Regions from separate parts of the Streptomyces sp. NPDC088725 genome, predicted to be linked through region 3. Evidence: riboswitches for the same ligand, from Rfam matches in the RefSeq annotation. Region 3 holds a riboswitch; each other region holds the start of a gene.
The links. Region 3 has a riboswitch for thiamine pyrophosphate ahead of thiO (glycine oxidase ThiO). Riboswitches for the same ligand answer to the same signal wherever they lie in the genome.

Region 1 (8,016 bases), on a different contig from region 3:
GGACGCGGGCGAGACGGACCCCCAGCAGCCGCACCAGCAGGACGAGGTGTACCTCGTCGTGAGCGGGCGGGCGTCGATCACGGTCGGTATGGAGACCACGCAGGTCGCCCGGGGAAGCGTCGTCTACGTCCCGGCCGGGGTGGCGCACAAATTCCACCACATCACGGAGGCCCTGCGTGTGATGGTCGTCTTTTCGCCGCCCGAGGGCTGACGGACCCCTCAGACCGGTCTCAGGGTCGGATCAGGGAAGAGCCCGGGATGCGGGACCTCCGATTCCCTTCCCGGCCCTCTAGCATCGAACATGTCAGGCAGTTTGTGAGTACTGGGTGAAGTGAGGTCAGGACGATGGCGGCACGGGAGATATTCGCGGGGATGCCCTGGTGGGTGAAGTGGATCGCGGTACCGGTGATCGCCATCGTCGTGTTCGGCGGTCTGATCGCCAGCGTGGTCGGGTTCCTGATCGGGCTGCTCTTCAAGGTGCTGCTCTTCGTGGCGATCGTCGGCGGACTGATCTACGTCGTCCGGATGTTCATGTCGTCCTCGCGAGGGGACTGACGGGGCGCGCGCGTGGCTCGTCCTCCCGCGGCGACCGGCAGGACCGGCGGCGGCCCGGCCGTTAGCCCGCGCGAGGGAAAGGCGAAGGGGAAACCATCCAGGCGGTCGGCCTGCCCCTAAAGTGGCCCCGCGGGCGGGCTCTCGCCCGTAAGCCCGCCTGGGGGTGACCTTTGGCCACAGTGACAAGAACCGCCGTCCCTACCCTCATCGGATCGGTGCAACGAGCCCTGCGACTCATGGAGTCCGCGGGGGCACACCCGGACGGGGCTCCCGCGAAGCAGCTCGCCCGTGAGGCCGGGCTTCCGCTGCCCACCGCGTATCACCTGCTGCGCACACTGACACACGAGGGCTATCTGCGCCGGGAGAACGGCGTCTTCGTGCTCGGTGACGCCGTGCAGAGGCTGGCGCGGGCCGAGGCTCTGCAGAATCGTCGCAGCAAGATCGTTGATCCGATCGGTCAGTGACGGCCGGATCCCCCGCAGTGGACCTGGCCATTTCTGTGCCGCTTCGGCACCGCTTCCCTGCCGCTCCATCAGGGGAGAAGGCTGCCTGGAGGAGCGGATGGTTACGCAGAGAGACCAATCCCGCTTCTGACCTAGTCAACCCTCTCTATCAGTATCTGAAAAATTACTCCTTGTGATCTGCTAGCGCTTACAGGACGATTGCGTCAAGAGTTTTCAGGGGATGATTCCCAGCCTTATCTACTCCGGAGTGGTGCACGATGCGCGAGTCCGTCCAAGCCGAGGTCCTGATGAGTTTCCTCGTCTCCGAGGAACTCTCGTTCCGGATTCCGGTGGAGCTCCACTACGAGACGGGGGATCCGTACGCGGTGCGGATGACCTTCCATCTGCCCGGCGATGCCCCGGTCACCTGGACCTTCGGCCGTGAGCTGCTGCTCGACGGCATCAACACCCCCAGTGGGGACGGTGATGTGCACATCGCGCCGACCGAGCCGGAGAATCTGTCGGATGTTCATATCCGGCTGCAGGTCGGCGAGGACCACGCGCTTTTCAGGGTGAGCGCTCCGCCGCTGGTCGCTTTCCTGGACCGCACGGACCGACTGGTCCCGCTCGGCCAGGAACGCACGCTCGGTGACTTCGAGGGGAGCCTGGAGGACGCGCTCGGCCGGATCCTCGCCGAGGAGAACGCCGGCTGACCGAACCGCGGACCGGCGCCGCAGGGGCCGGGCGGGCGGGCCGGCCGCATCGGGCCCGCCGTAAGGAGCCGGGCAGGCGGGCCCGCCGTAAGGGGCCGGGTGAGGCGGGCCGGGCCCGGCGGGCCGCGGCGCGGGCGGGCCGGGCCGCTGCGTGAGCTATTTCTTGCGGCGCCGGCCCCCGCCGCCCCGCCCGCGCTGCGGCGCGCTCTGCTCCGGTACGGAGTACCCCGCGGGCAGCTCCGGTGTGCCCGTGGACGGGCCTGGCGCGCTCGTCCACGGCTTCGCCGCGCCCGCCCGGTCCGCGGACACGACCAGCGCCGCCAGTGCCGTCGTCACGGGCACTGCGGCGACCAGGCCGATCGAGCCCACCAGGGTCCGTACGATCTCCTCCGCCACCAGCTCGCTGTTGGCCACGGTGACGACGCTCGACTCCGCGACCGAGAAGAGCAGCAGGAGCGGCAGCGCCGCGCCCGCGTACGCGAGGACCAGCGTGTTGACCACCGAGGCGATGTGGTCTCTGCCGATCCGGATGCCTGCCCGGTACAACCCGCGCGGGCCCATCGTCGGGTCGGCCTGATGCAGCTCCCAGACCGCCGAGGTCTGGGTCACCGTCACATCGTCGAGCACACCGAGCGAACCGATGATGACGCCAGCCAGCAGCAGACCGCTCATGTCGATGTGGGGGTAGAGCCCGTGGATCAGGCCGGTGCTGTCGTCGGTGTTGCCGGTCAGGCTCGCCCAGCCGATGAAGACCGATCCGAGCAGCCCGATCAGCAGCAGTGAGATCAGCGTGCCGAGGACCGCGACCGACGTACGGGCCGTCAGCCCGTGGCACATGTAGAGCGCGATCAGCATGATCGCGCTCGATCCGACCACCGCCACGATCAGCGGATTCGAGCCCTGGAGTATCGCCGGAAGAATGAACAGCGTCAGCACGGCGAACGAGACGGCGAGCGCGATCAGTGCCATCACACCGCGGAGCCGTCCCACCGCGACCACGACCAGCGCGAAGATCCCGGCCAGCAGGGTCATCGGGACCTTACGGTCCATATCCGTCACGGAGTACTGGAGATCGTGCGGCGCGTCCGGTGCGTATGCCACCACAACGCCTTGTTTCACGTGAAACTGCCGCGGTGCGTCCGGCTGGACCACCTCGACGAACTTCCGTCCCTTGTCCTTGCCGCTCGTGACCTCGATCGTGGCCTTCTCGCACTCCCCGGTCTGTGCCCGCTGCGCCTCGCGTCCCTGCGGGGTCGAGGTGTCGCCCGTCGACGGGACCTGAGCGGCATTCATGTCCTTGCAGTCCACCTGGACGATCTGCACCACGCGGCCCTGCTCGGTCTGCCGGTCGAAGCCGACACCGGTGCGTTCGTGGGCGGGAGCGCCGCCCGGCCAGAGGATGGCGAGTCCGACGACCACGGCGGCCGTGAACGGAATCAGGACCGCTGCGATCACCTTGCGGAGGTGTCGGGAAACCGGCGCGGCGGGCCCGTGGCTGTGCGTGTGGGCGCCCGGTTCGTGGGTCTGCTGGGGTGAGGTCACCGCCAGATCATCGCAAGAACGGGAGGGGCCCTCTGTTCAGCGCGCCCGGCCGGGCGTTAGCGTGGTGACGCCTTTGCACACGCGGGAGCTCGGAGCACCGGGCTGAGAGGGCGCTGACCGAGTGGTCCCGGGAGACTCCGGACCCCACGCTGCGCCGACCGCTGAACCTGTTACCGGGTAATGCCGGCGTAGGGAGTAGGTCTCATGACCGTTCAGGACGCACGCACGCCTGCCTCGAACCAGGCAGAAAAGTCCATCGGCTGGCACAAGGGATACGTCGAGGGCTCACGCCCGGACCTTCTTGTGCCGGTCCGTCAAGTGCACCTCACCAACGGCGAGGACGTGACGCTGTACGACACGTCAGGGCCGTACACCGACCCCGCTGTCGAGACCGACGTACGCCGTGGTCTCGCACCGCTGCGGGAGAACTGGATCACCGGGCGCGGCGACACCGAGGAGTACGCGGGCCGGCCCGTCCGCCCCGAGGACGACGGCCTCAAGCACACCGCACCGCGCGGCGGACTGCGCAACCTCGACGCCGTCTTCCCCGGCAGGCCACGCCAGCCGCGCCGGGGCCGTGACGGCCGGGCCGTCACGCAGCTCGCGTACGCGCGGCGCGGGGACATCACGCCGGAGATGGAGTTCGTCGCGATCCGGGAGAACGTCGCCCCCGAGATCGTCCGCGACGAAATCGCAGCGGGTCGCGCCGTACTGCCGGCCAACGTCAACCACCCGGAGATCGAGCCGATGATCATCGGCAAGCGGTTCCTGGTGAAGGTCAACGCCAACATCGGCAACTCCGCGGTCACCTCGTCCATCGAGGAGGAGGTGGACAAGATGACCTGGGCCACCCGGTGGGGCGCGGACACGGTCATGGACCTCTCCACCGGCCGCAATATCCACACCACCCGCGAGTGGGTACTGCGGAACTCCCCCGTCCCCATCGGCACCGTCCCGCTCTATCAGGCGCTGGAGAAGGTCGATGGCAAGGCCGAGGAGCTGACCTGGGAGATCTACAAGGACACGGTGATCGAACAGGCCGAGCAGGGCGTCGACTACATGACCGTCCACGCGGGAGTGCTGCTGCGGTACGTACCGCTGACGGCCCGCCGCAAGACCGGCATCGTCTCGCGCGGCGGCTCGATCATGGCGGCCTGGTGCCTCGCGCATCACCGGGAGTCGTTCCTGTACGAGAACTTCGAGGAGCTGTGCGACATCCTCGCCGCGTACGACGTGACGTACTCCCTCGGTGACGGTCTGCGGCCCGGCTCCATCGCCGACGCGAACGACGAGGCGCAGTTCGCCGAGCTGCGCACCCTGGGCGAACTCAACGCGGTCGCCAAGCGGCACCACGTACAGACGATGATCGAGGGTCCGGGACATGTCCCGATGCACAAGATCAAGGAGAACATCGACCTTCAGCAGGAGATCTGCGAGGAGGCGCCGTTCTACACGCTGGGCCCGCTGACGACCGATGTGGCTCCCGCGTACGACCACATCACCTCGGGCATCGGCGCGGCCATGATCGCGTGGTGGGGCACGGCGATGCTCTGCTACGTCACGCCCAAGGAGCACCTGGGCCTGCCGGACCGCGACGACGTGAAGACCGGCGTCATCACCTACAAGATCGCGGCGCATGCGGCGGACCTGGCCAAGGGCCATCCGGGGGCGCGGGAATGGGACGACGCGCTTTCGGACGCGCGGTTCGAATTCCGCTGGGAGGACCAGTTCAACCTGGCCCTGGACCCGGACACGGCGCGTCAGTTCCACGACGAGACGCTTCCGGCGGAGCCGGCCAAGACCGCGCATTTCTGCTCGATGTGCGGTCCCAAGTTCTGCTCGATGAAGATCAGCAGGAGCATCACCGAGCAGTTTGCCCCTGATCTGGTCCCCTCAGCCTCTGCCTCGGACGAGGAGATCGCGGCCGGGATGCTGGAGAAGTCAAAGGAGTTCGCGGCGAGCGGGAACCGCGTGTACCTGCCGCTCGCGGACCGATCGGACGACTGAGCCGCCTGAACCGCGGCGGCCTGAAAGTGCGTCGCGCCGACTCGTCCGCTTGCTCGGGCCCGTGTTCGGGGCCGCCGTGGCCGGGGCTGGAGAAGCCCGGTCCGCGGTGGCCCCGGCGGCGCCTGGGGCGGAGCCGTCGGCCGGGCTGGAGAAGTCCGGGCGGCTGTAGCCGATCGTGGGAGTTGCGGGGCAGCCCGGCGGCGGGGGCACGTCAGGCCCAGGCGCGGCGGTCCGCAGGAACGGCTCGATGCCACACGCCAGCAGTGCGTCGCGCCATGCCTCCCGCGCCACCGCCAGCTCGGCGGGCGGCTCCTCGTCCGGCGCTTCGGTCCGGAGGTGCGTGGAGGCATTGCGCAGGGCCGCGATGAGCGGTCCGACGGCGGCGGCAGGCAGGTCGATCACGGTGACGGCGCCGGAGAACCGGCCGACGGCGAAGGCGGGTGGTGAACCGAGCGCCTTGAGGAGATGGCCGACGAGCAGGTAAATCACTGCCGCTGCGCCCGTGAGTACCGGGACGAGGACCGCGATCATCGCGGCCGGCCCGGCGCCTCTCCGGGCCCCGTCGCCCAGAGGAGAGGCCTGGGGGAAGCACGTACCGAACGCGCGGGAGACGGTTCCCCGCGCTCCTCGCACAGCTTCGCGTAGTGCTCGTACTCGGCGGCGGCCGTCGTGATCGATGCTCTGGCGGTCAGGGCCCTGGTGCGCAGGTGTGCTGTGCTGAGCCGCTGTCCGGGCCGGTCAGGATCAGGACGTTCGTGTGCGTGGCGCAGCGCCTCGTCGAGGCCTGCTCGAAGTGGCGCAGTGCCTCGTCGAGGACCCGCTCGAAACAGGCGCGGTCCTCGCCGGTCAGGTGCGGAGCGCCGTTCATCGCATCCCCCGATGCTCCGGAGGGCCGGATTGCCCCCGTGGAACGGTCCGTTGGCAGAGACGGAGGAAAGCTTGTCACGGATGATCCGAAAGCAAAGCTGTTCCGGCATCGCGCGACAGAGGGTTTCCGGAAATCCCCTGCCCACCTCGATTTCAGTTGTGCAGGGGGAGTTGGACCACCAGCAGTTTTCCTTCCATGGTCACGCCGCCGTCCATGGCGATGGCAAGTCCGTCCGCATATACATGCGGCCCTTCCACGACAGGACTTCGCTCCTCGTCGTCGGAAGAGTCTTCGGTGCCGACTTCCCCGAGCAGATAGGGAATAGGGCTGTGGCCGTGGACGATGCGTGTTCCGCCGTACTGGGAAAGCAGTTCCTGAACGGCCTGCGGGCCTTCGTCGCGGAAGGCGAAACGTTTGGTGAGTTTGCGGAACAGTTCCCAGCACTCATCGACATCATTGCGGGTGAGGATCTGGTGAACGGTGTCATTCACGTCCTCGATGCTGGACCCGTAATCGAGATAGGCCGTCGTGTCGGAATGCATCAGCAGATGCCCGTCCTCCTCGACCACCGCGTCCAGCCGGGACATCCACTGGAGATGGACGTCCTGGAGGCGTTCCATGTCGTGCCGCTGCCCGCCGTTGAGCAGCCACGCGGCCTGGAAGGTGGCGGTTCCCGCGCCGGAGTTGACGGGCGTGTCGGCGAACCGCTTGGCACCGAGGAGCAGCAACTCGTGATTGCCCATGAGGGCCTTGCAGTAGCCGCCGGCTGCCGCCGCCTCGGCGGACAGGCGCATGACGAGGTCGATGACACCGACGCCGTCGGGGCCGCGGTCGGTGAAATCGCCGAGGAACCAGAGCCTCGCGGTGCCCGCGGCCCAGTTGCCCCCGGTGTCGATCAGGCCCTGTTCCGCGAGGGCGGCGAGCAGTTCGTCGAGGTAGCCGTGCACGTCGCCGACGACGAAGAGCGGGCCGAGACCGTCCGGTGAGGGCGTGTCAGCGGCCGCGACCCGTACCTGGACGGTGTCGCCCCTGTTGATGACCGGCAGATCGCGCACGGTGGGTGTGTAGCCCTCCGGCAGCTCGTCCTCCGGTACGGCGTTGCCGGGATGCACCGACGCGGCGGCGCCCGGCGGGGCGTCCGGTCCGGTCGGCGCGAACTCGTCTGACTGCACGGGCACCAGTGCGTACGGCGGTACGCGGAAGTCGCGCAACGTCGCCGTACGCACCGCGAGTCCCTGGCCGGCCCCCTGTGTCATCGACCCCTCCACCACCGTCGCGCCGCCGTACACCTCCCGGCCCGGCCCGGCCTGGTGGGGGTGAGCCCACCGGAGGTCGGGAGAGGTCCGCAGTGTCGTGCGCCCATCATAGGAATGCGGCCCGTCCTGTGTGACGCACCAGGGGCGATGAATCCGCTCCCTCTCTCCGATCACCGGCTGTTTTCCTACCGATCGTCCCCATTGTGAAAGGTCTGGACTTTCGCCCCGGTCTCCGTCCGGAGCCGTCAGTCTCCGGCGGGGGACCGGGGAGGGCTGACCGTGGTGCGGTGCGGACGCCGTTGGGACGACGTCCTGATGATGAGTTCGGTCGGTATCACCTGTTCGAGCGGAGCGCCGGTATCGATGCCCTCGATGGCGTCGATGAGGAGCTGGATGACGGCGGTGCCGATGCGGCGCGGCTTGAGCGAGAGCGTGGTGATGGGCGGTTCGGTGGCCGCGTACACGGTGGACTCGCTGCAGCAGACCAGCAGCAGGTCGTCCGGTACGCGCAGGCCGTAGCGCCGGGCGGCGGCGAGCAGATCGGTCCCGTTGGGGTCGAAGAGGCCGTAGACGGCGTCGGGCCTGTCGGGGCGCGCGAGCAGCCGGTCGGCCGCCACGGCTCCGGCGCACGG
Region 2 (8,016 bases), on a different contig from region 3:
CGGCTGTACGGCGGCGACGCTGCTGACGGCGACGCTGGAATCGAGGCAGGCCCGCGCGGACACGATGGCGACCCTGGCCCATCTGGGCGCTCCGGCCGGGACGCTCCGTACGGCGGCGGCGGTGCGGGCGACAGCGCTGCTCGCTGTCTTCATCCCCCTGACGTGGGCCGTCTCGGCGCTGGCCGCTATCCCGCTGTCCGCCTGACAGGCGGATACGCGGGATACGCGGGCGGCTCGACGGGAGCGGTCCCGGCGGCGGGCGGGGTCTGCGGCGGGCAGGGCCCGCGCCGGGCTGGGCCCGCGCCGGGCGGGGCCTGCGGGATCAACTCCCTTGGCCAGGGCCTATCGTGACCGCATGGCGAATAGCGAGCAGATACCCGCGGACGACGACCGCGAGATCGAGTCCCTTGACGAGTTCGACGTGACGGTCCGGCGCGGAGGGCTCGGCGGATTCCGCCTCCAGTCCGTCGACCTGACCGGCCGTACGTCCGTCCTGCTCGACACCGACACCACCGGCGCCGTCTTCCTCGGCTGCCCGATGGAGCCCGAGGGCCTCGCCAAGGTGCGGGCGGACGGCGCCCTGGTCTTCCCGCCCGTGCCGGACCTGCCCTTCGATCCGTACCGGGGGCTGCTCTACTCCCCCGACCAGCTCTTCGACGGCCTCGCGGACGGGTACGAGACGACCCCGGACGCCCTCGCCTACGAGTGGTTCCGGCGGACCAGGTCCGACGGCGACATCTTCGCGTCCATGCTGCGCTCCATCCACGACGACGCGATCTCCGACGCCCTGGACGAACTCCTCGTCGGCGCACGGGTCGTGGGGGTCATGGGCGGCCACGCGATGGCGCGCGGCACCGACGCGTACACCGGGGCGGCCCGGCTCGGCCGGTCCCTGGCGCGCACGGGACTGACGGTCGCGACCGGCGGCGGCCCCGGCGCCATGGAGGCCGCCAATCTCGGCGCGTACGCCGCGCCCCACCCGGACGAGATGCTGGACGAGGCGCTGGAACTCCTCGGCAGGACACCGTCGTTCGACCCGTCCATCGCCGACTGGGCGCGCGCCGCGTTCGATGTGCGGGCCAAGTGGCCGCAGGGCGGCGCGTCCGTGGGCATACCCACCTGGTTCTACGGCCACGAGCCGCCCAACGCGTTCGCGGAACACATCGCGAAGTACTTCGCGAACGCGACCCGCGAGGACGGCCTGCTGGCCCGCTCCAACGCCGGCGTGATCTTCCTGCCGGGCGCCGCGGGCACCGTCCAGGAGATCTTCGACAACGCCACGCCGAACTACTACCAGTCGCACGGCGAACCGACCCCGATGGTCCTCGTCGACCGCGAACACTGGACGCGGAAGCTGCCCACCTGGCCGCTGCTCCAGGCGCTGGCGAAGGAGCGTCCGATGGAGGCACGTATCGCGCTGGTCGACACGGTCGAGGAAGCCCCCGGCGCGCTGGCCCGGCTGACCGCCGCCTGACGGCCGGACCCGGCGAGCGGGGCGTTCAACTCGCGCCCCGCTCGCCCTCCTCTCGCGGCAGTACCACCACGTCCTCCACGCCGAAGGTGACCCCGACCGCGGCCCCTTCCTCGGGCGCCTCGTGCAGACCGCACTCCGCCTCCAGCACCGGGCCGCTGTCGGGGCGCAGCAGTACGGCGACCCGGCTGCCGCGGAACGTACGGGCCTCCACCGTGCAGCGCAGTCCGCCGGCGGCCTGCGCCGGCGCGACCAGCCGCACCCCCGCCGGGCGTACCAGCAGCGTCTGTTCGCCCTGCGGGGAGCCCGCGGGCACCGGAATTCTGCCCCAGACCGTGTGGGCGGCCGCGCCGCCGACGGTCGCGGCCACGACGTTGTCGAAGCCGAGGAAGCGCGCGACGAAGGCGGACGCGGGACGCTGCCAGACCTCCAACGGGGCGCCGGACTGGGCGATCTGGCCGTCGCGCATCACCACCACCCGGTCGGCCAGCGCGAAGGCCTCGCCCTGGTCGTGCGTGACGGCCAGCACGGTCGTACCCAACCGGCCGAACAGCAGGCGAAGTTCGACCACCAGCCGTTCGCGCAGACCGCGGTCGAGCTGGCCGAGCGGTTCGTCGAGCATCAGCAGCCTGGGCCGGGGCGCGAGCGCCCTGGCCAGCGCGACCCGCTGCTGCTCACCGCCCGACAGCGCGGCGACGGCCCGCCGACGGGCGCCGGGGAGGCCCACGAGGTCAAGCAACTCCTCGACCCTGCGCCGCTGTTCGTCTCGCGGCACTCCGTGCATACGCAGTCCGAAGGCGACGTTGCCGCCGACGTCGCGCTGGGGGAAGAGCTGGTGGTCCTGAAACATCAGGCCGACCCCGCGCCGGTGCACGGGTACACCGGCCTGGTCGGCTCCGTCCAGCAACACCCGTCCCCCGTCGAGAGGTTGCAGCCCTGCGACGACCCGCAGCAGTGTCGATTTGCCGCTGCCGCTCGGTCCCAGCACGCAGACGATCTCGTGCTCGGCGACCTCCAGGTCCACCGCGTGGAGCGCGGTACGCGCGTCCTTGCGCTCTCCGAACCGTACGGTGACGTCCGCCAGGGTCAGCAAGGCCATCAGAACTCTCCGGTGCGGTCGGTGCGGATACGTTCGAGGACCAGGAGCGACGCGGCGCACACGATCATCAGGACCGTGCTCAGCGCCATCGCCTGGCCGTAGTTCATCTCGCCGGGCCGTCCGAGCAGCCGGGCCACGGCGACCGGAAGCGTCGGACTGTCGGCGCGCGCGATGAAGACCGTCGCGCCGAATTCGCCCAGCGACACGGCGAAAGCGAACCCCGCCGCGACGAGCAACGCCCGCCGCACGAAAGGCAGATCAACCTCGCGCCAGGCGCGCAGCGGCGAAGCGCCGAGCACCGAGGCCGCCTCGCGCAGCCGTCCGTCCACCGCGCGCAGCACCGGCAGCATGGTCCGCACCACGAACGGCACGCCGACCAGCGCCTGCGCGAGCGGCACCAGGATCCATGACGTACGCAGGTCCAGCGGGGGCTTGTCGAGCGTGATCAGGAAGCCGAAGCCGACGGTCACCGCGGAGACGCCGAGCGGCAGCATCAGCAGCGCGTCGAAGCCCCGTACGAACCGGCCGGCCCTGCGGGTGAGCGCCGCCGCCGCGAGCCCGCCCACCAGCAGGGCGATGGCCGTCGCGACCACGGCGTAGCGCAGTGAGTTCCACACCGCGTCGATCGGCGGTACGGGGAAGGTACCGCTCGTGTCGACGGAGACGAGCGCCCGGTAGAACGCGAGGCCGTACCCGCCGGGCCCTTCGAAGGACCGCTCGACCAGCACGCCGAGCGGCAGCAGGATCAGCAGCGTCACGCTCACGAGGACGCCGCCGAACAGCGTCCACTGGCCGGCGCCGCGCGGCCTGCCCGCGGTGGTCGCGGGGTCGACCAGCCTCAGAGCGGTTTCCCGGCGCCGTACGGTCCACGCGTGCAGGGCGAGGATCGCGCCGACGGCGGCGAACTGGACGAGTGTCAGCACGGCCGCTTCCGGCAGGGCGAGCAGCTGTGCGGTCTGCCGGTAGATCTCCACCTCCAGGGTGGAGTACGCGGGACCGCCCAGGATCTGTACGACGCCGAAGGAGGTGAAGGTGAAAAGGAAGACCATCAGGGCGGCGGCCGCGACGGCCGGGCCGAGGGCGGGCAGCGTCACCCGGCGCCAGGCGGTGAACCGTCCGGCGCCCAGTACCCGCGCGGCCTCTTCCTGCCGCGGATCGAGCTGGGACCACAGGCCGCCCACGGTCCGTACGACCACCGCGTAGTTGAAGAAGACATGCGCGAGCAGGATCGCCCAGACCGTGGTGTCGAGCCGTACGCCCCACAGCTCGTCCAGCAGCCCGCCCCGGCCGAGCAGCGCGAGGAAGGCCGTACCGGCGACGACGGTCGGCAGGACGAACGGCACGGTGACCACGGCGCGCAGCAGCTGCTTGCCGGGGAACTCGAAGCGCGCGAAGACATACGCTCCGGGCAGCGCGATCAGCAGGGTGAGGGCGGTGGAGGCGAAGGCCTGCCAGGTGGTGAACCACAGGACGTGCTGGATGTCGGGGCGGCCGAGCACGTCCCCGATCCGGCCGAACTGCCAGGCGCCGCCGGTCTTCAGCCCGCGGCCGACGATCGCGGCCACCGGATAGGCGAAGAAGACCGCGAAGAACACGAGCGGGCCGGCCATCAGCCCCAGCCGCACGGCGTTCGCGCGAACGGCCGCCCGGGAACGGGCGGCTGTCCGGGCGTCCGGGGACGGCTGGGGACCGGTGGGCGGTCCGGTTACTTCACGACGAGTGAGGTCCACGACTGGATCCACTGTTCACGCCCGGCCGCGATCCTGTCCGGAGTCACGGTCCACGGCTTGTCGACGCTCGCGCCGAACTCGGTGAAGACGTCCGGCAGCTTCACTCCCCTGACCACCGGGTCCACGAACATGTTGAGCGGCATGTCCGCCTGGAACTCCTTGCTGATCATGAAGTCGATCAGCGCCTTGCCGCCCGCCTCGTTCTTCGCGCCGTCCAGCAGCCCGGCGAACTCGATCTGCCGGAAGCAGGTGCCCGTGGCGACACCGGTCGGTGCCTGCGCCGGCCGCGGTTCGGCGTACACGACCTCCGCCGGCGGGCTGGAGGCGTACGAGACGACGAGCGGCCGGTCGGCCTTGGCCTTCTTGCCGCCGGCGGATCCGGAGAAGTCCTCGTTGTAGGCCTGCTCCCAGCTGTCCACCACGCGCACGCCGTTGGCCGTGAGCTTCTTCCAGTAGTCCTGCCAGCCGTCGTCGCCGTACCGCGCGACCGTGCCGAGCAGGAAGCCGAGGCCAGGTGAGGAGGTCGCGACGTTCTCGGTGACGAGGAGGTTCTTGTACTGGGGCTTGATCAGATCGTCGAAGGACGCCGGCGGCGCGAGCTTCCTGTCGGCGAAGTACTTCTTGTCATAGTTGACGCAGAGGTCGCCGGTGTCGATCGGGGTGACGCGGTTCTTGTCCTTGTCGAGCTGAGCGGCCGGCTCGACCTGGTCGAGGCCCTTGGCCTTGTACGGCGTGAACAGGCCGTTGTCGAGGGCGCGCGAGAGCAGGGTGTTGTCGACGCCGAAGAAGACGTCGCCCTGCGGCGAGCCCTTGGTGAGAACGGCCTTGTTGACCGCCTCGCCGGCGTCACCGCTCTTGATCACATGGACCGTGTAACCGGTCTCCTTGGTGAATTCCTTCAGCACGGCCGGAGAGGCGGCGAAGGAATCGTGGCTGACGAGCGTGACGTCCTTGGACTTCGCGCCGTCACCGGACGCCGACGAGCCGCCGGAGCCGCCCGAGCCGCAGGCGGCGAGGGTCGAGACGCCGAGCGCGGCGGCGACGGCGGCCAGCGTGATCTTTCTGGTGGTGCCCACTGAAATTCCTCCTGGGATGACCAGGAGAAGACGCGGCCCTGCCCGGATTCCGCTCGCGGGCGAGCGGAATCCGGGCAGGGCGCAACAGCTTGAGTGATGTCCGAACTTCCTACCCAGAATGACCTGGGCAAGGTTCAGAGGGTCTGCGGCCGCTGCCCGTTCTCACGGACATGTGCCGCACTCTCAGCGCTGTGGCGCTCCCCTGTCGGAATATGTTTTTCGTTCGAACCAAGGCTACAGGGGGCCGCGAGCCACCGGCCCGTCGGCGCTCCCGTAAGAGATGCCCTGGCGAAACGCTCTACTGCTCGGCCGCCGCCAGCTGTCCGCACGCGCCGTCGATCTCCTGGCCGCGGGTGTCCCGTACGGTCACGGGCACGCCGTGGGACGCGATCGCGTCGACGAACGCCTTCTCGTCCTCGGGGCGCGACGCCGTCCACTTCGATCCCGGAGTCGGGTTGAGCGGGATCAGGTTGACGTGCACCCGCTTGTTCTTCAGCAGCCGGCCCAGCAGATCGCCGCGCCACGCCTGGTCGTTGATGTCCCGGATCAGTGCGTACTCGATGGAGACCCGGCGGCCGGACTTCTCCGCGTACTCCCACGCGGCGTCCAGCACTTCGCGGACCTTCCACCGGGTGTTGACCGGCACGAGGGTGTCGCGCAGCTCGTCGTCCGGCGCGTGCAGCGAGACGGCGAGACGGCATTTGAAGCCCTCGTCGGCGAACCGGTGCATCGCGGGGACCAGACCGACGGTCGAGACCGTGATCCCGCGCTGGGAGAGACCCAGCCCGTCGGGCTCGGGGTCGGTCAGCCTGCGGACCGCTCCGACCACCCGCTTGTAGTTGGCGAGCGGCTCGCCCATGCCCATGAAGACGATGTTGGAGAGCCGGGCGGGCCCGCCGGGGACCTCGCCGTCGCGCAGCGCGCGCATGCCGTCCACGATCTGGTGCACGATCTCGGCGGTGGAGAGGTTGCGGTCGAGGCCGGCCTGTCCCGTCGCGCAGAACGGGCAGTTCATCCCGCAACCCGCCTGCGACGAGATGCACATGGTGACCCGGTCCGGGTAGCGCATGAGCACGGACTCGACCAGCGTGCCGTCATGCAGCCGCCACAGCGTCTTGCGGGTGGTGTCGTCGTCGGTCGAGATGTGGCGCACGACCGACATCAGGTCGGGCAGCAGTTCGTCGGCGAGCTTCTGGCGCGAGGCGGCCGGGATGTCCGTCCACTGCTCGGGGTCGTGGGCATAGCGCGCGAAGTAGTGCTGGGACAGCTGCTTGGCGCGGAACGCCTTCTCCCCGACCGCGGCGACGGCCTCGCGGCGCTCGGCGGGGGTGAGGTCGGCGAGATGCCGCGGGGGCTTCTTGGCTCCGCGGGGCGCGGCAAAAGTGAGTTCTCCGGGTACAGGCATGGTCGTACCAGTGTCGCAGACGCACGAGAAAGGGTCCGCTGCCCTGTGGACAACGGACCCTCTGCTCCAACGTGCCTGGTCAGGCGCGGTCCTGGTGACAACCGATGAACTCAGGAACGGACGAAACCACCAACCGAACCACCCAGGGACCGGACAGCTCAGGAACCGACGAACAGCACCAGCAGCAGCCAGACCACCGGAGCGGTCGGCAGCAGGGAGTCGAGCCGGTCCATGATGCCGCCGTGTCCCGGCAGCAGCGTGCCCATGTCCTTGATGCCGAGATCCCGCTTGATCATGGACTCGCCGAGGTCACCGAGGGTGGCGCTGACGGCGACTCCGAGGCCGATCAGCAGCCCCTGCCACCAGATCCCGCCGTCGATGAGGAACTCCATGCAGAGCGCACCGGCCGCCATCGAGAAGGCGATCGCCCCGAAAAGACCCTCCCGGGTCTTGCCGGGACTGATGCGCGGCGCGAGCTTGTGCCGGCCGAAGCGCCAGCCGACGGCGTACGCGCCGGTGTCGCTGACGACCGTCAGCACCAGGAACATCAGGACGCGCCGGGGGCCGTCGTCCGCCGTGAGCAGCAGTGCCACGAACGTGGCGAGGAACGGCACGTAGAACGCGGCGAACACGCCGGCCGTGACGTCCTTCAGATAGCCCTCGGGGGGCTCCGTCATCCGCCAGATCAGTACGGCGAGCGCGGTGAGGGCCATCGCGACCCAGGCACCCTCCGCGCCGCGTACGTATCCGGCGACGATCATCGCGGCGCCGCCCAGCGCCAGCGGGACGAGCGGGGCCTTGATGCCCTTCTTCTCGTCCAGCCGGGACGTCAGCTCCCACAGACCGACCACGGAGGCGACCACGACGACGCCGACGAACACGGCCTTCACGATGAAGAGCGCGGCCACGACGACCACACCGAGCCCGAGGCCGACCCCTATGGCCGCGCGCAGGTCACGGCCCGCCCGCTTCTTCTCAGGCGGGGGCGGCGGAGGGGCTGACATGGACTCCTGCGGCCTCTCGTCGCGGAACAGGGGGGCGCCCGGCGGCCGGACAGCTCTCCGGGCGGCGTCCTGGTCCCCGCCGTTCACGGGTCCTTCGGGCACGATGGGCATGGGACGAGTCTGCTGTGCGTCCGGCTCATCGTATGCGGGACCCGCCGAGGGAGCCCCCGGGTCGGGCGGTCCCCAGGAACCGGCTGTCGGCGGGGCACCCCAGGAAGAGTCGTTCATCAG
Region 3 (8,016 bases):
CGGGACTGCTTGGCCACGTTGCCCGCGTCCTCGGGCGAACTCACCCGGGTCGGCGCGATCGTGACCTTCAGTCCGAGATCTTCCAGCTCGGCGGTGGCGTCGTCCGCGGACTCGCCCGTCACATCCGGCAGGTCGATCGGGCTGCCCTTGCTCACGACCAGTGCCACCGCGGAGTCCGGCCGTACGGCGGTTCCCGCCTCCGGCTTCGCGCTGATCACGGCGGACTGCTCCACGTCCTCGTCGAACGTCCGGGTGACGACCCCGGCGGCCAGCCCGGCCTTCTTCAGCGCGGCGTCCGCCTCGGCGAAGGACCTGCCCACCAGGTCGGGGACGTGCACGATCTCCGGCCCACGCGAGATGACGACGGTCACGGGACCGCGGCCCCTGACCCGGGTGCGCGGCCCGGGATCGCTGCTCATGACCGTGCCGCGCTCGAAGGTGTCGCTGAAGCCTCGGCTCGTGCGCATGTCGAGACCGGCGTCGGCCAGACGGTCCTTCGCGCGCTGCTCGCTCTGGCCGAGCAGCGCCGGGACGCGCGTGAACTGGCCGGAGTTGATGTACCAGACCCCGGCGCCCGCCCCGAACACCAGCAGGACACCGACGACCATCGCGATGAGCCCGCGCCTGCGGCGGTCGGGGGAGACCGGCAGGCGGTGCGTGGGCGGCTCGTCCGGCGGCACCATCTCCAGCCGGCTGGTGTGCTGCGGCACAGGTGTGTCCAGCTCCGCCGTCACGGCGGGCAGGAGCTGCGGAAGCACCGTCGTACGGCCCTCAGGAGAGGACCCGCCCGGGCTGTCCTCCCTGGCCTGCGGCGGTACGGCGTCCAGCTGCGCGTCGTCGAGCGCCGCGCGGGTCTCGCGGACCAGCGCGAGCAGCGCCACCGCGTCGCGCGGACGTACGTCGGGATGACGGGCCGTGGCCGCCGCGACCAGGTCGTCCAGACCCGCGGCGAGTCCGGGGACGGCGGCGGACGGCGGGGGCACGTCCTCGTTCAGATGCCGGTAGAGGATCTGCGCGGTGGTGTCACCGGTGTGCGGCTTGGCGCCGGTCAGCATTTCGTAGAGAACGACCCCGCAGGCGTACACATCCACCCGGGTGTCGGACGTGCCGGCCTCGATCTGCTCGGGCGCGAGGTAGGACACCGTACCGAGGACCGTGCCCGTGGTGTTCGTGACGTCACCGACGCCCCGTACGAGACCGAAGTCGGCGACCTTGACCCGGCCGTCATCCCCTATCAACACGTTCTCCGGCTTCATGTCCCGGTGGACGAAGCCGGCGCGGTGTGCGGCGCCGAGCGCGGCGAGCACCGGCTCCAGGATGTCCAGCGCGGCCCGCGCCGGGAGTGCGCCGCGCTGCCGCAGCACGTCGCGGAGCGTGCATCCGTCCACGTATTCCATCGCCAGATAGACGTACGCGCCCTGTGCGCCCTGGTCGAAGACGCCGACCACATTGGGGTGCGACAGGCGCGCCACGGATTTCGCCTCACGGATGAAGCGCTCCACGAAGGTGGCGTCCGCCGCGAGGGCGGGATGCATCACCTTGAGCGCCAGGACACGGTCGAGCCGGGTGTCGACCGCCCGGTAGACCGTGGCCATCCCGCCGACGGCGATGCGGGCGTCGACGCGGTAGCGGCCGTCGAGCACCTGCCCGACAATCGGGTCCTTGAGGGTCGTATCCACGCGCCGAGTCTACGAGCCGCGCGCGGCGCGTCCGCATACCCGGGGTGAACCGGTACCCGTTCCGCAGCCGAGCTGTGACACCACCCGGTACTCGCCGCTACTCGCCGCCGCCCGCCGGAGAGAACGCGGGCCGCTCGGGATCCAGTGCCGCCAGGCCCTCCGCCGGGGACGACGCCGTCGCGAAGTGGCGGCGCGGGATACGGCCCGCGCGGTGGGCGAGGCGGCCGGCCTCCACCGCGTGCCGCATCGCCTCGGCCATCAGTACCGGCTCCCGCGCACGGGTGACGGCGGAGGCCAGCATCACGGCCGCGCACCCCAGTTCCATGGCGAGCGCGGCGTCCGACGCGGTGCCCGCGCCCGCGTCCAGGACGACCGGCACGCGCGCCTGTTCCACGATCAGCTGGAAGTTGTGCGGGTTGCGGATGCCGAGGCCGGAGCCGATCGGTGAGCCGAGCGGCATGATCGCCGCGCAGCCCACGTCCTCCAGTTTCCTGGCGAGCACCGGATCGTCGTTCGTGTACGGCAGGACCGTGAACCCGTCGTCCACCAGCGTCTCCGCCGCGTCCAGCAGCTCGATCGGGTCGGGCAGCAGCGTGCGTTCGTCGGCGACGACCTCCAGCTTGACCCAGTCCGTGCCCAGAGCTTCGCGGGCGAGCCGCGCGGTGAGGACCGCCTCGCCGGCGGTGAAGCAGCCCGCCGTGTTGGGCAGGACGCGGATGCCGAGGGACGTGAGCACGGACAGGACGGAGCCCCGCACCGCGGGGTCGAGGCGCCGCATGGCGACGGTGGTGAGTTCGGTGCCTGAGGCGGCCAGGGACCGTTCCAGGACGTCGGGGCTGGGCGCTCCGCCCGTCCCCATGATCAGCCGGGAGGTGAACCCGGTGCCGGCGATGACGAGCGTGTCGTCGGCCATGGTGCTCAGCCTCCCTGGACGGCGGTGAGGACTTCGACCCGGTCGCCGTCCCCGAGGACGGTGCCCTGCCACCGGGTGCGCGGGACCACCGTCTCGTTGACGGCGGCGGCGACACCCGAGGGCGCGGGGGTCAGGGCGGCGACCAGGACGTCGAGCGTGGTCGCCGGGGCGAGCGCGTGCGGCTCTCCGTTCACGGAGACGGTGACGGTGACGGCGGCGCCGTCCGTGGGACCGACGGGGTTCATACGGGCTGCTCCTGACGTACGGAGGCGGCGGGGCCTGCGGTGGCGGGGCCTGTGGGGAGGTGGCCTGTGGCTGTGGGAAAGCGCAGAGGGGTGAAGGAGCGGGCCACCTCGGGAAGTTCGCCGGTGGTCAGCACCGTGGCCATCACCTCGCCCGTGACGGGGGCGAGGAGCACGCCGTTGCGGTGGTGGCCGGTGGCCAGATGCAGTCCCGGCAGCGCCGTGGGACCGAGCAGGGGCGCGTTGTCGGGCGATCCCGGACGCAGTCCCGCCCGGGTCTCGGTGAGCGGCAGTTCGGTGATGCCGGGGACCAACTCGTGCGCGTCCCGCAGCAGTCCGTACACCCCGCCCGCCGTGACCGTGGTGTCCCAGCCCAGTTCCTCCGTGGTGGCGCCGACGACCAGCTCGCCGTTCTCGCGCGGTACGAGGTAGATCTGGCTGCCCCGCACCACGGCCCGCACGGTCCTGGACAGGAACGGCGGGCGCCCGGGAGGCATCGTCAGCCGCAGGATCTGCCCCTTGACCGGCCGTACCGGCGGCAGGACTTCGGCGGGCACGCCCGCGAGCCCGCCGCTGCGACTGCCGCCCGCCAGCACCACCTGGTCCGCGTGGACCTGCCGCCCGCCGGCCAGCACGGCACCGGCCGCCCGGCCGCGTACCACCGACAGCCGGTCGGCCCAGGCGCGGTGGAAGACCACCCCGGCCCGTTCGCACGCGGTCAGCAGGGCGGCGGACAGCCTGCGCGGATCGATCTGATGGTCGCCCTCGACCCGCAGGCCCCCGCGCACGCCCGGCGCGAGCATCGGCTCCAGACGGCGGCACTCGCGCCCCGTGAGCCAGTCGGACGTCAGACCGGAACCCTGCTGGAGGACGTGCAGTTCACGCAGCTGGGCGCGGTCGTCCGCGTCCAGCGCCACGGCGAGCGTGCCGCACGCGCGATAGCCGGTCCCCCGGCCGCTCGCCTCCTCCAGCTCCGTGACGAAGTCCGGATAGCGCTGTACGGAGGCCAGGTTGAGCCCGAGCAGCGTCTGCTCGCCGTAGTGGAGTTCGGTGACGGCGGCGAGCATGCCGGCCGCGACCTGCGCGGCGCCGCCGCCGGGAAGCGGATCGGCGACGGCGGTACGCAGCCCGCGCTGCGCCGCACGCCACGCCGTGACCAGGCCGACGATCCCGCCACCGATGATCAGGACGTCGGAGCCCGAGGGCCGCTCGGACGGCTGACCGGGCGGATGAGCGGATGGCTGACCGGAACGATGACCGGATGACTGACTGGTTGGACGAGATGACTGCATGGGCGTCCAGCCCCTCCCTTCGCCGGCATGACCCGGATCAGGTTCGTACGGTCGGAGGCTGCGTCGGCCTCCCTCTCAGCCCGGTGCGTCCGGGCTCCCGCGAGGTAGTTTCCCGCGCCAGACTAGCGTCCGCTCCCGCCGCCCGGTAAGGCGACGGCGCGGGGGCGGGGAACCACCGTTCCCTGACAGGGCGTCAGCTGTTTAAGGTGAGCGGGTGAGCGAGCAGCGGACAGAGACGGAACAGTGGCGCGTCGTCATCGTCGGCGCGGGCATGGCGGGGGTGCAGACCGCGGTGGCCCTGCGCGAGCGCGGGCACCGGGGCCCGATCACCCTGATCGGCGCGGAACCGCACCCGCCCTACGACCGGCCGCCGCTCTCCAAGGCGCTGCTGCTCGGCACGGCGGAGCACTCCACCTTCGACATCGACTTCGACGCGCTCTCCGTCGAGCTGAGGCTCGGCGTCGAAGTCACCGCGCTGCGCCCCGGGGAACGTGAGCTGGACACCGCGGCAGGCCCGCCCGTCCCGTACGACATCCTCGTCATCGCCTGCGGCGCCGAACCCATCACGATGCCCGGCTCGGAAACCGCCGCGGCGGACGGCGTCCACCCGCTGCGCACGCTGGACGACGCCGAGCGGCTGCGCCCGGTGCTCGCGCGGCGGCAGGACATCGTGATCGTCGGCGCGGGCTGGATCGGCGCGGAGTTCGCGACGGCCGCCCGCGAGGCCGGCTGCGCCGTGACCGTGGTCGAGGCCGCGGACCGGCCGCTCGCGGGCGCGCTGCCCGCCGAGGTCACCGCTCCGATGGCGCACTGGTACGCGCAGAGCGGCGCCGAACTGCTGACCGGCACGCGCGTGGCGGGCGTGCGGCCCGGCTCGGTGCTCCTCGCGGACGGGCGCGAACTGGCGGCTGAAGCGGTGGTCGTCGGCATCGGGGCCCGCCCCGCCACCGGCTGGCTGGCCGGCTCCGGGATCGGCCTCGGCCCCGACGGCGCGATCGCCGCGGACGAGAAGCTGCGCGCCTCGCTGCCCGACGTGTACGCCGTCGGCGACTGCGCGTCCTTCCCTTCCGCGCGCTACGGCGAACGGCTGCTCGTGCACCACTGGGACAACGCCCTGCAGGGACCCCGTACGGTCGCCGCCCTGATCGCGGGTGAGGGCGAGGCGGTCTACGACCCGGTCCCGTACTTCTGGTCCGAGCAGTTCGGCCGCTTCGTGCAGTACGCGGGGCACCACGCGGGGGCCGACCGGCTGGTGTGGCGCGGCGACCCGGAGGGCGCCGCCTGGTCGGTGGTGTGGCTGCGGGAAGGCGCTCTGGTCGCGCTGCTGGCCGTGGGCAGGCCCCGCGATCTGGCCCAGGGACGCAAGCTGATCGAGGCCGGGGCGCGACTGGATCCGGAGCTGGCCGCCGACGCCTCCGTACCGCTGCGGAAGTCCGTTCTCCAGCCGTCCTGAAGCGTTCTCCGGCCCTTCCGCGAGGGGAACGGCGAGGTCCATGAGGGGCACGCCGCCCGGTTCCGGGTACCGTCTGTCAGTCCGGGATGGCAGGCTTGTTCCTGTGACCGAGATTGACGCAAAGATCGATGCCCTCGTCCCCGAGTGGCTGCACCTGCCCGACATCGCCGAAATCTTCGATGTCCAGGTGACGCGTGTGCGGCAGCTGGTGAAGGAAGGCCAGCTGATCGCCGTGCGCCGCGGTGAGAACCGCGCGCTCCAGGTGCCCGCCGCCTTCATTGACGGCAACAAGATCGTCAAGGGCCTCACCGGGACCCTGACGCTCCTGCGGGATGTCGGCTGGACTGACGAAGAGATGCTGGAATGGCTCTTCACCGCCGACCCGACCCTGCCGGGCACGCCCGCGCAGGCGCTCAGTGAGAATCGTGGCACGGAGGTGAAGCGCCGGGCCCAGGCGCTCGCCTTCTGACGGCCGTACCACTCGCGGTACCGGGGGCGGCGGCGCGCCCGACCGCGCGCGTGAATGAGCGCGCGTGAGCGCCGTCGCCCGTACCGCGCACCGACGGGACACCCGTCCCGCATCCGCTCTGGGGGGAATCCCGCATGTCCACAGCTCGCACAGCGCCGACAGCTCGCGCGGCGCTGTCCGACGCCCGTCTCTACCTGTGCACGGACGCGCGCAGGGCGCGAGGAGACCTCCCGGAGTTCCTGGACGCCGTGCTGGCATCCGGTGTGGACGTCGTGCAGCTGCGCGACAAGGGCATGGAGGCAGCGGAGGAGCTGGACCACCTCCAGGTCTTCGCCGACGCCTGCCGCCGCCACGGCAAGCTCCTCGCCGTGAACGACCGCGCCGATGTGGCCCATGCCATCGGCTCTGACGTACTGCATCTGGGGCAGGGCGACCTCCCGGTCCCGGCGGCCCGCGCCATCCTCGGCGGCACGCCGCTGATCGGCCGCTCCACCCACGCGGAGGCAGAGGTGGACGCGGCGGTCGCCGAGCCCGGCGTGGACTACTTCTGCACGGGCCCGTGCTGGCCCACCCCGACGAAGCCGGGGCGGTACGCGCCGGGGCTCGGCCTCGTCCGTTACGCCGCCTCGCTGGCCACGGACCGGCCGTGGTTCGCGATCGGCGGGATAGCCGCCGGCAATCTCGAAGAGGTACTGGACGCCGGTGCGCGCAGGATCGTCGTCGTACGGGCGATCACGGAAGCGCCGGATCCGGCGGCGGCGACGGCCGCGCTGGCGAAGCGGGTCAGGGAGCGCGGGTAGCCGTCGCGTCCGGGAGCGCGGTGTGCCCTGAGGCCGTGCGCCCGGAGGCGCGGGCTCGGACGCGCGCGCTCGGATACCTTGTGCCCGGAGGTGGGCCGCCCGGATACCGCGCGCCCGCAGAAGCGCGGTCCGGAGAAGCGCGGTCCGGAAATCCGCAGTGCGGATATGGTCGGACAATGCGACCAATCCGTGTCCGCGATGTGAACAGCCTCGCGGCAATCCCGGCGAAAGCGCCCGATCGGGTTGGGACACCGCCTCGCCCTCGTTAACCTGCACGTATGGCTTTCGGTACAGCTTCGACCTGGGCGGATCACGCAGACACCGTGCGTGATCTGCTCGCGGCCGGGCCCACATATTCCTTCGAGTTCTGGGCACCGAAGACCGAGAAGGGTGAGCGCAACCTCTGGAACGCATTGCGCCGTATTGAAGCGGTGGCCCCGGGTTTCGTCTCCGTGACGTACGGCGCGGGCGGCTCCACCCGCGAGGGCACCGTCAAGGCCACCGAGCGGATCGCCGCCGACACGACCCTCACGCCGGTCGCGCACCTCACGGCCGTCGACCAGTCCGTGGCCGAACTGCGCAATATGATCGGGCAGTACGCGAACGCCGGCATCCGCAACATCCTCGCCGTACGCGGTGACCCGCCCGGCGACCCCATGGGCGAGTGGGTCGAGCATCCGCAAGGGGTGCGCTACGCGGCCGAACTGGTCAGGCTGATCAAGGAGTCGGGGGACTTCTGCGTCGGAGTGGCCGCCTTCCCCGAGATGCATCCGCGTTCCGCGCGGTGGGACGACGACGTCCGGCACTTCGTGGACAAATGCCGTGCGGGCGCCGATTACGCGATCACACAGATGTTCTTCGAACCCGAGAGTTATCTGCGGCTGCGCGACCGGGTCGAGGCCGCCGGTTGCGTAACTCCGATCATTCCCGAGATCATGCCGGTCACCAGTGTCAGACAACTGGAACGGCTGCCACAGCTGAGTACAGCTGTCTTCCCGGCCGAGTTGAAAGAGCGGATCCTCTCCGTCAAGGAGGATCCCGCGGCTGTACGCTCCATTGGCATCGAGTTCGCGACGGAGTTCTGCGCACGGCTCCTTTCCGAGGGAGTCCCCGGGTTGCACTTCATTACACTCAACAACTCCACTGCGACGCTCGAAATCTACGAGAA

Region 1: linked by a shared signal. The riboswitch ahead of thiC (phosphomethylpyrimidine synthase ThiC) and the one ahead of thiO (glycine oxidase ThiO) in region 3 are both predicted to bind thiamine pyrophosphate.
Region 2: linked by a shared signal. The riboswitch ahead of ACIP6N_RS23010 (thiamine ABC transporter substrate binding subunit) and the one ahead of thiO (glycine oxidase ThiO) in region 3 are both predicted to bind thiamine pyrophosphate.

What each region holds. Positions count from the first base shown of each region.
Region 1 covers NZ_JBIVLO010000004.1:378,229-386,244, forward strand. The annotation lists gene ACIP6N_RS11900 (cupin domain-containing protein) at 1-211, shown strand, start outside; gene ACIP6N_RS11905 (DUF5326 family protein) at 346-555, shown strand; partial or broken gene ACIP6N_RS11910 (helix-turn-helix domain-containing protein) at 792-1,010, shown strand; gene ACIP6N_RS11915 (SsgA family sporulation/cell division regulator) at 1,277-1,711, shown strand; gene ACIP6N_RS11920 (YibE/F family protein) at 1,868-3,253, opposite strand; TPP riboswitch at 3,325-3,465, shown strand; gene thiC (phosphomethylpyrimidine synthase ThiC) at 3,458-5,260, shown strand; gene ACIP6N_RS11930 (hypothetical protein) at 5,195-5,791, opposite strand; gene ACIP6N_RS11935 (hypothetical protein) at 5,949-6,128, opposite strand; gene ACIP6N_RS11940 (metallophosphoesterase) at 6,281-7,384, opposite strand; gene ACIP6N_RS11945 (LacI family DNA-binding transcriptional regulator) at 7,630-8,016, opposite strand, start outside.
Region 2 covers NZ_JBIVLO010000009.1:189,502-197,517, reverse strand. The annotation lists gene ACIP6N_RS23030 (hypothetical protein) at 1-205, shown strand, start outside; gene ACIP6N_RS23025 (LOG family protein) at 356-1,474, shown strand; gene ACIP6N_RS23020 (ABC transporter ATP-binding protein) at 1,500-2,564, opposite strand; gene ACIP6N_RS23015 (ABC transporter permease) at 2,570-4,180, opposite strand; gene ACIP6N_RS23010 (thiamine ABC transporter substrate binding subunit) at 4,276-5,376, opposite strand; TPP riboswitch at 5,465-5,590, opposite strand; gene rlmN (23S rRNA (adenine(2503)-C(2))-methyltransferase RlmN) at 5,675-6,781, opposite strand; gene ACIP6N_RS23000 (phosphatidate cytidylyltransferase) at 6,940-8,013, opposite strand; gene frr (ribosome recycling factor) at 8,013-8,016, opposite strand, start outside.
Region 3 covers NZ_JBIVLO010000002.1:312,396-320,411, reverse strand. The annotation lists gene pknB (Stk1 family PASTA domain-containing Ser/Thr kinase) at 1-1,679, opposite strand, end outside; gene ACIP6N_RS05320 (thiazole synthase) at 1,777-2,592, opposite strand; gene thiS (sulfur carrier protein ThiS) at 2,598-2,837, opposite strand; gene thiO (glycine oxidase ThiO) at 2,834-4,126, opposite strand; TPP riboswitch at 4,124-4,237, opposite strand; gene ACIP6N_RS05305 (NAD(P)/FAD-dependent oxidoreductase) at 4,398-5,579, shown strand; gene ACIP6N_RS05300 (Rv2175c family DNA-binding protein) at 5,683-6,048, shown strand; gene thiE (thiamine phosphate synthase) at 6,183-6,848, shown strand; gene metF (methylenetetrahydrofolate reductase [NAD(P)H]) at 7,127-8,016, shown strand, end outside.